Linked DNA regions of Thermovibrio ammonificans HB-1. The protein of the gene in region 1 binds, or shares a complex with, the protein of each later gene. Links are inferred from orthologs where the notes say so. Each region holds a gene or a part of one and is shown on either strand. Other genes may lie near its edges.

What was found.
Region 2: the proteins of THEAM_RS07090 (region 1) and THEAM_RS00815 are in contact, whole or in part, in a crystal structure (PDB 5UE9), measured with the Lactococcus lactis proteins. The link is inferred for Thermovibrio ammonificans HB-1 from one-to-one orthologs. Residues at the interface, in WP_023189152.1 of Lactococcus lactis: Leu4, Gln5, Ala47, Ser48, Met49, Leu50, Leu51, Arg52, Arg53, Met95, Leu98, Arg223, Met224, Ala225, Cys226, Ile228, Gly229, Ala230, Cys231, Tyr232, Ala233, Val235, Glu236, His237, Asn243, His244, Ala245, Lys247, Glu250; in WP_025017116.1 of Lactococcus lactis: Gly25, Phe27, Phe29, Glu32, Tyr33, Lys35, Tyr36, Lys48, Phe56, Thr60, Pro61, Arg62, Val63, Ala64, Glu65, Thr66, Ala67, Ser68, Gly69, Met70, Ile74, Gln77, Pro223, Glu251, Phe274, Ala275, Pro277, Phe278.

The regions. Positions count from the first base shown.
Region 1 is NC_014926.1:1,367,129-1,370,340, reverse strand. Bases 241-3,143 are described here. They hold THEAM_RS07090 (dihydroorotate dehydrogenase electron transfer subunit), read right to left. Parts: upstream 2,126-3,143; coding sequence 1,355-2,125; downstream 241-1,354. Other genes in these bases: THEAM_RS07075 (YicC/YloC family endoribonuclease), read right to left, coding at 3,027-3,143; gmk (guanylate kinase), read right to left, coding at 2,354-3,037; rpoZ (DNA-directed RNA polymerase subunit omega), read right to left, coding at 2,104-2,313; THEAM_RS07095 ((Fe-S)-binding protein), read right to left, coding at 241-1,282. Also shown: more of THEAM_RS07095, read right to left, coding at 53-240; more of THEAM_RS07075, read right to left, coding at 3,144-3,212.
Region 2 is NC_014926.1:135,586-138,894, forward strand. Bases 297-3,296 are described here. They hold THEAM_RS00815 (dihydroorotate dehydrogenase), read left to right. Parts: upstream 297-1,343; coding sequence 1,344-2,249; downstream 2,250-3,296. Other genes in these bases: THEAM_RS00810 (class I SAM-dependent RNA methyltransferase), read left to right, coding at 297-1,344; recG (ATP-dependent DNA helicase RecG), read right to left, coding at 2,254-3,296. Also shown: more of THEAM_RS00810, read left to right, coding at 58-296; more of recG, read right to left, coding at 3,297-3,309.

The DNA.
Region 1 (3,212 bases):
ATTTATTTCCCGTAAAACGGAGGTAAGGGCGGGCCTTTTGCAACTTTGCAGACTACTTAACGGCTTTAGCCAGGAGGTCCGCTATGTGGAGGGCTGAGGCCTTAGAGCCTATTCTCTCGAGGCCTTCGGCTATGTTCATAACGCAGCCCGGGCACTCCGTTAAAACGACCTCTGCCTCTGTTGAGTCTGCGTTCTTTGCCTTTTTAAGCTGAATCTCCCTTGAGATTTCCGGGTGGGAGAGCTTAAATGAGCCTCCCATTCCACAGCAGTTGTCCGCCTCGGGCATCGGGGTGTAGGAGAGGTTCTGTAGGACTTTCAGAACGTCTTCCGGGTAGTGGCGCGGTATCTTCTGCCCCCTGACTATGTGGCACGGGTGGTGCCAGGTTACTCTAACCTTTCTCGGGAGCTTCCAGCTCCCAACGGTTTCTATGTTCTCAAACAGGAGCTCAATGAGCTCTTTCACGGGGAGCCGAAGCTCGCTGTACTCCCCCTTTAAAACGTGGCCGCAGGTGGCGCACGCCGTTACGATAAAGTCGAACCCTTCCCTGTTGAGCGAGCCCAGGTTTTTCTGCTTCATCTGGTTAAAGGTCTTCAGGTCTCCTGCAAAGAAGGCGGGAGCTCCGCAGCAGCTCTGCTCTTTCGGAACGAAAACCGAGTACCCGAGGGCGTTTAAAACCTTTACCACGTTCTGGGCAGTTTCGGTGTAGAAGTTGTTGAACATACACCCTGTAAAGAACAGAGCTCTGCCCTTCTCTTTACCTTTTGGCCTGAACCACCTGTCTGTGCTGTTGAAGGGCTTTGCTTTCGGCTCCGGGAGCAGAACCTTGCCGAGCTTGGGAACGTTAAAGGGTAGAAGCCTGTTCTGGGGGCTTTTAGAGGCTTTTGTGAAGAGCTTTGTTAGCGGAGCGGCCACCTTCCCTGCCAGGTTGAGCAGTTTGGGGTTCGAAAAGAGCTTCACCGCCGCCGCCTTCTCCGGCGGGAGGCCGAACTTCTCTACCGCCTTTGCCCGTGCAGAGATGATTATCTTCTCGTAGTCAACCATAACGGGGCAGATTTCCGCGCACCGGAGGCAGGTTGTACAGAGGTTGAAAAAGTGGGCCGCCTCCTTGTCGAGCTCGGCCTTTCCCTTGTTTATCATGTCTGCGAGAAATATCTTGCCGCGGGCAACGGAGGGCTCCTCGTGGGTAACGTTGAACACCGGACACACCTGCCGGCAGGAGCCGCACCTTACGCACCTTTCAACCAGCTCGTCGCTTATGCCTAATATCTTCTCCTGTTCCATCTCTTCCGCTCTTTCGGTGATGACTACTCAATATAGGGGGGAGGGGAAGAAACTGCAACTTTCTTGCAGTTGCTATAGAATAACCTCTTCTGCCCTGAAGACCGGCCCTTCAACGCAGCACCGCTTGTAGCCGTTAACGGTCTCGACTGTGCAGCCCAAACACGCGCCTACACCGCAGGCCATTCTCCTGTCCAGCGACAGGTAGCACTCAACTTTCAGCCTGGCCGCTTCCTCTTTAACCGCCTTCATCATAGGCGTTGGACCGCAGGCCACCCAGGTAAAGCCGGTGTAGGAGTGAAGGTCCTGGGTTACAAAGCCCTTCTTGCCAAACGAGCCGTCTTCGGTATAGACAACGTGCTCTATGCCGAACTCCTCAAGGAACGGCAGGCCCGACAGGTTCTCCCTGCTCCTTTCACCGTAGAGGACAACAACCTCTTTACCGGCCTCTTTGAACCGCCTTGCCGCAAGGAACAGCCCTCCTATGCCTATGCCTCCGGCGATGAAGAGGAACTTCTCTCCCCTCTGGGGAATGCTGTTCCCCAGCGGCATCAGCACCTCTATTTCGCTTCCGGCCTCAACTTCCGTTAACAGCTTTGTTCCCCTGCCGTAAACCCTGTAGAGGAACGAAACCCTGTTCCCCTCAAGGTTGAAGATTCCCAAAGGCCTTCTGAGGAGCGGGTCCAGCTGGAGCCTGCTTCTTACCTGAACCATTGCGAACTGGCCGGGCTCTACTCTCTCTGCCTCCTGCTCCGGTGCCTCAACTGTGAGCAGGTAGTCTCTGCCGGTAACGTGTCTGTTCTCAACTACGGTGTAGCCCATGTTTAACCTTCTCTTTTGGGACACACTTTTCCTTCTAAGATTTCTAAAAGGGCGATTACGGTTTTTTTGTGCTCCCTTCCTTCAGAGTCCTTGCCGAAGGTGTAAGGGTCTACGGTGTAGAGGTGTCTTGCCCTCTTTGCCGCAACGTGGACGGTCTCGTAGAAGTTCCCCACCTTCTTTACTATCGGTTCAAGGGGTAGCCTCTTGCTCATTCTCTCCTCCTTTAAAGGTTGCAGGTGGTAAATATAGCCGTTACTTTCCGGGTTTGAGAAGCTCCTCTCTGCACCCCTTACCCTCTTCAACCAGCTCAACCACCTTGGGGTCTTTCACCAGCCTGTTCAGCTGGCCTTCGAGCCTTTCGCTCTTGAGCTTCTCTGCCGTTATTATCCCTTTGAGCTGGTCGAAGGCCTTCTCCAGCTCGTCGTTCACAACCAGGTAGTCGTAGCAGAGGGCCTTTTTAAGCTCCTCCCGTGCGGTTTTGAGCCTGCGCTCTATCACCTCTTCCGGGTCGGTTCCCCTCTTTCTCAGCCGCCTTTCGAGCTCTTCCAGCGACGGGGGAAGGATAAAGATGAGAACGGCTTCGGGGAAGTTCTTCTTCACCTGGAGGGCCCCCTGGGTGTCTATGTCGAGCAGTATGTCCCTTCCCTCCTCGAGGGCTTTTAGAACCTGGCTTTTGGAGGTTCCGTAGAGGTTTCCGTAAACGTTTGCCCACTCCAGGAAGTCGCCCTCCTCTATCATCCTCTCGAACTGCTCTTTCGTTACGAAGTGGTAGTCTCTGCCGTCTACCTCCCCTTCCCGGGGCGGCCTTGTTGTGTAGGAAACGGAGAACTCAAGGGTGGGTATCTCCTTTAAGAGCATGTGGCACAAGGTTGTTTTGCCGGTGCCGGACGGAGCCGATACAACTATGAGGAGCCCTTTGAGCTTGTTACTCCACATTTTGAACCTGCTCCTTTATCCGTGCTATTTCGCTCTTTATGGCTATAACCTCGTCGGTGGCGTCTACCTCTTTGAGTTTGCTCCCCAACGTGTTGGCCTCCCTGTGCATCTCCTGGCACAGGAAGTCTAAGGTTTTACCGACGGGCTCTTCAAACTCAAGAAGCTCCCTGAACCT
Region 2 (3,309 bases), 1.2 Mb from region 1 along the record:
AGTTGCTTGAAGATTATCGGCCGGAAATTCGTATAATTCAGCCCAACCGGAGGCGCTGTGAAGCAGAGGGGAAGAGGAAAAGAAAAGCTGGTTTACGGCGGTAAAGGTCTTGGCCGCCTTAACGGCCGTGCCGTTTTCGTTCCCCAGGTGGCTCCCGGAGACCTCATCGTTGCCGAGGAGACCAGCAGAAAGAGCGGCTACTCGGAGGCAAGAGTTGTTAAGCTCCTTGAAAGGGGGCCGGGAAGGGTAAGGCCCAGGTGCCCCTATTTCGGGAAGTGCGGCGGGTGCGACTGGCAGCACATCTCTTACAGGAAGCAGGTGGAGTTTAAGAGGGCCGTAGTTGAGGAGAACCTGCAGAAAATAGGCAAAATCAAGAGGCCCAACATAGATGAGGTTATTCCCTCCCCTTCTCCCTGGAACTACAGGAACCGGGTTCAGGTTAAGGTTAAAGGGGGCAAAGTGGGGTTCTTTGCCAAGAACTCCCACTCGGTTGTAGAGGTTGAGAGGTGCCCGCTCCTGAAGGAGGACCTGGAGGGGATATTCCCGAGGCTCAAGGAGCTTCTCCCCAAACTCCCCACCGAGCCCGCCGAGTTCCACCTCTACTCCTCCTCTAAGGATGAGGTTCTGCTGAAAATCGTTTTCCCCAGGCAGTTTAAGCGGGTTGAGCTCGAGCTTGAGGAGCTTAAAGAGCTTCTCGGCGTTAACCTTGTGGGCTTTGGCATATACCGTCAGGGCTCTTCGGGCTACCCCGAGAGAATCAAGTTCTTCGGCCGCGACTTCACCTACGAGCTTGTAGGTAAGTTTAAGTTCAGGGTCAGTGCAGACTCCTTCTTCCAGGTGAACCGCTTTCAGGTGGGCAACCTGATAGACAGGGTGGCCCGGGGCGCAATGGAGCACCAGTACATGCTGGCCGGAGACCTCTACTGCGGTGTGGGAACCCTTACAATTCCCGTTGCCCGCTACGTTCACAGGGCCTTCGGGGTAGAGGCAAACTTCTCGGCGGTTGCAGACGCCCTCTACAACAAGGACATAAACGGCCTGCGCAACGTGAACTTCTACTGCCGCGAAACCGAAGAGGCCCTGAAGATAATCAGGGAGAACGGCCCCGACCTTGTGGTTGTTGACCCTCCCAGGAGCGGCCTCAACGAGAAGATTATCCGAACGATTGCCACCCTTCCCCGCCTAAGGCGGGTTATCTACGTCTCCTGCAACCCTGCAACCCTTGCAAGGGACGTTGCCCTCTTTTACAAGTACGGCGTTCACATGGAAAGAGCGAAGGTGCTGGATATGTTCCCCCAGACCTACCACGTAGAGACAATCTGCTTCCTCAGGAAGGTTAAGTGATGTTGAAGGTGAAGCTCTTCGGCGTTGAGTTTGAGAACCCCGTTTGGACCGCTTCGGGCACTTTCGGCTTCGGCCTTGAGTACGCCCCTTACCTCGACCTTAACAGGGTGGGGGCCGTGTGCGTGAAGGGGCTCTCTGTGAAGCCCCGCGAAGGTAACGAGCCTCCGAGGATTTGGGAGACCCCCTGCGGGATGCTCAACGCCATAGGCCTTCAGAACCCGGGAGTTGAGTACTTCGTTGAGGAGATAGTGCCGAAGCTAAAGGAGTACAGGTGCCGGGTTATAGCCAACATCTACGGCTCTACGGTTGAAGAGTACAGGGCGGTTGCCGCGGCCCTCAAGGGGGTCGACGGAGTTGACGCCGTTGAGCTTAACGTTTCCTGCCCCAACGTGAAGAAGGGGGGCCTTGCCTTCGGCGTAGACCCGGTAGAGGCGGCAAGGGTTACAGAGGCCGTAAAGTCGGTCTGTGATAAGCCTGTGATAGTGAAGCTCTCCCCCAACGTCACAGACCCGGTAGAGATTGCCAAGGCCGTAGAGTCTGCTGGGGCCGACGCAATTTCGGCAATAAATACGCTTCTGGGGATGGCTATAGACATCAGGAAGAGGAAGCCGAGGCTGAAGAACCGGTTCGGTGGCCTCTCGGGCCCGGCCATAAAGCCGGTGGCCGTCAGGATTGTTTACCAGGTCTCAAAGGCCGTTTCCGTTCCCGTTATAGGGATAGGGGGCATTACCACTTGGGAAGACGCAGTTGAGTTCTTCCTCGCCGGAGCTTCTGCAGTTCAGGTGGGAACGGCCAACTTCTTCAACCCCAAAGCCGTTGAAGAGATAGTAGCTGGAATAGAGAACTACATGAGGGAAGAGGGCTTTAAGAGCGTAGGGGAGATGGTTGGGGCTTTAAGGGAGTGAGGTGCTACCCTACCTCTACCAGGTCGAACTTCTCGCCGAACCTGAACTTCATCAGTTTTTTGAGCTCTTCGAGTCCGTTGAGCTCCGGGTTCTCCTTGATAAGCTCCATCGCCTCGCGGCGGGCCTCCTTCAGGATGTCGTAGTCCCTGCGGAGGTCGGCCACTTTGAAGTCTCCCAGCCCCGACTGACGGGTGCCGAAAATCTCCCCCGGTCCTCTGAATGCAAGGTCTGCCTCGGCTATTTTGAAGCCGTCGTTTGTGGACTCTAAAACCTTTAGCCTCTTTATCGCCTCTTCTCCGACCTCCCTGGAGGTGACCAGGTAGCAGTAGGACTGCCTGTCTCCCCTGCCTACCCTTCCCCTGAGCTGGTGGAGTTGGGCAAGGCCGAAGCGCTCTGCGTGCTCTATCACCATAACCGTAGCTTCGGGAACGTCTACCCCCACCTCTATAACCGTTGTGGAAACGAGAACCTGGAACTCCCCTCTCTTAAAGGCCTCCATGACTTTGTCCTTCTCCTCCTGTTTCATCTTCCCGTGTAGGAGGCCCACTCTGTAGGGTTTGAGCTTCTCGCTCCAGAAGTGGTGCATCTCGGTTGCGGCCTTAAGCTCGAGCTTCTCCGACTCCTCCACCAGGGGGTAAACTATGTAGGCCCTGTTGCCCTTTTGGAGCTCTTCTTTGAGCCTCTTAACGAGTTTTGGGAGCTCGTCGCTGAAGAGTATCTCAGTTTTAACCGGTTTCCTGCCGGCGGGAAGCTCGTCTATCACGGAAACGTCCAGGTCTCCGTAGGCGGTCATCGCTAAGGTTCTGGGTATCGGCGTTGCCGTCATCACCAGAACGTCGGGCATTTTCCCCTTTTTCTTGAGCTCTACCCTCTGTTTTACGCCGAATCGGTGCTGTTCGTCTATCACCACAAGGCCCAGGTTCTTAAACTCCACCCCCTCCTGTATGAGGGCGTGGGTTCCCACAACGACCTTTATCACCCCCTCCTTTATGGCCCTGTAAACGGTCTCCTTCTCTCTCTTTGTCATGCTCCCGGTGAGCAGGCCCACCGTTATGCCGTA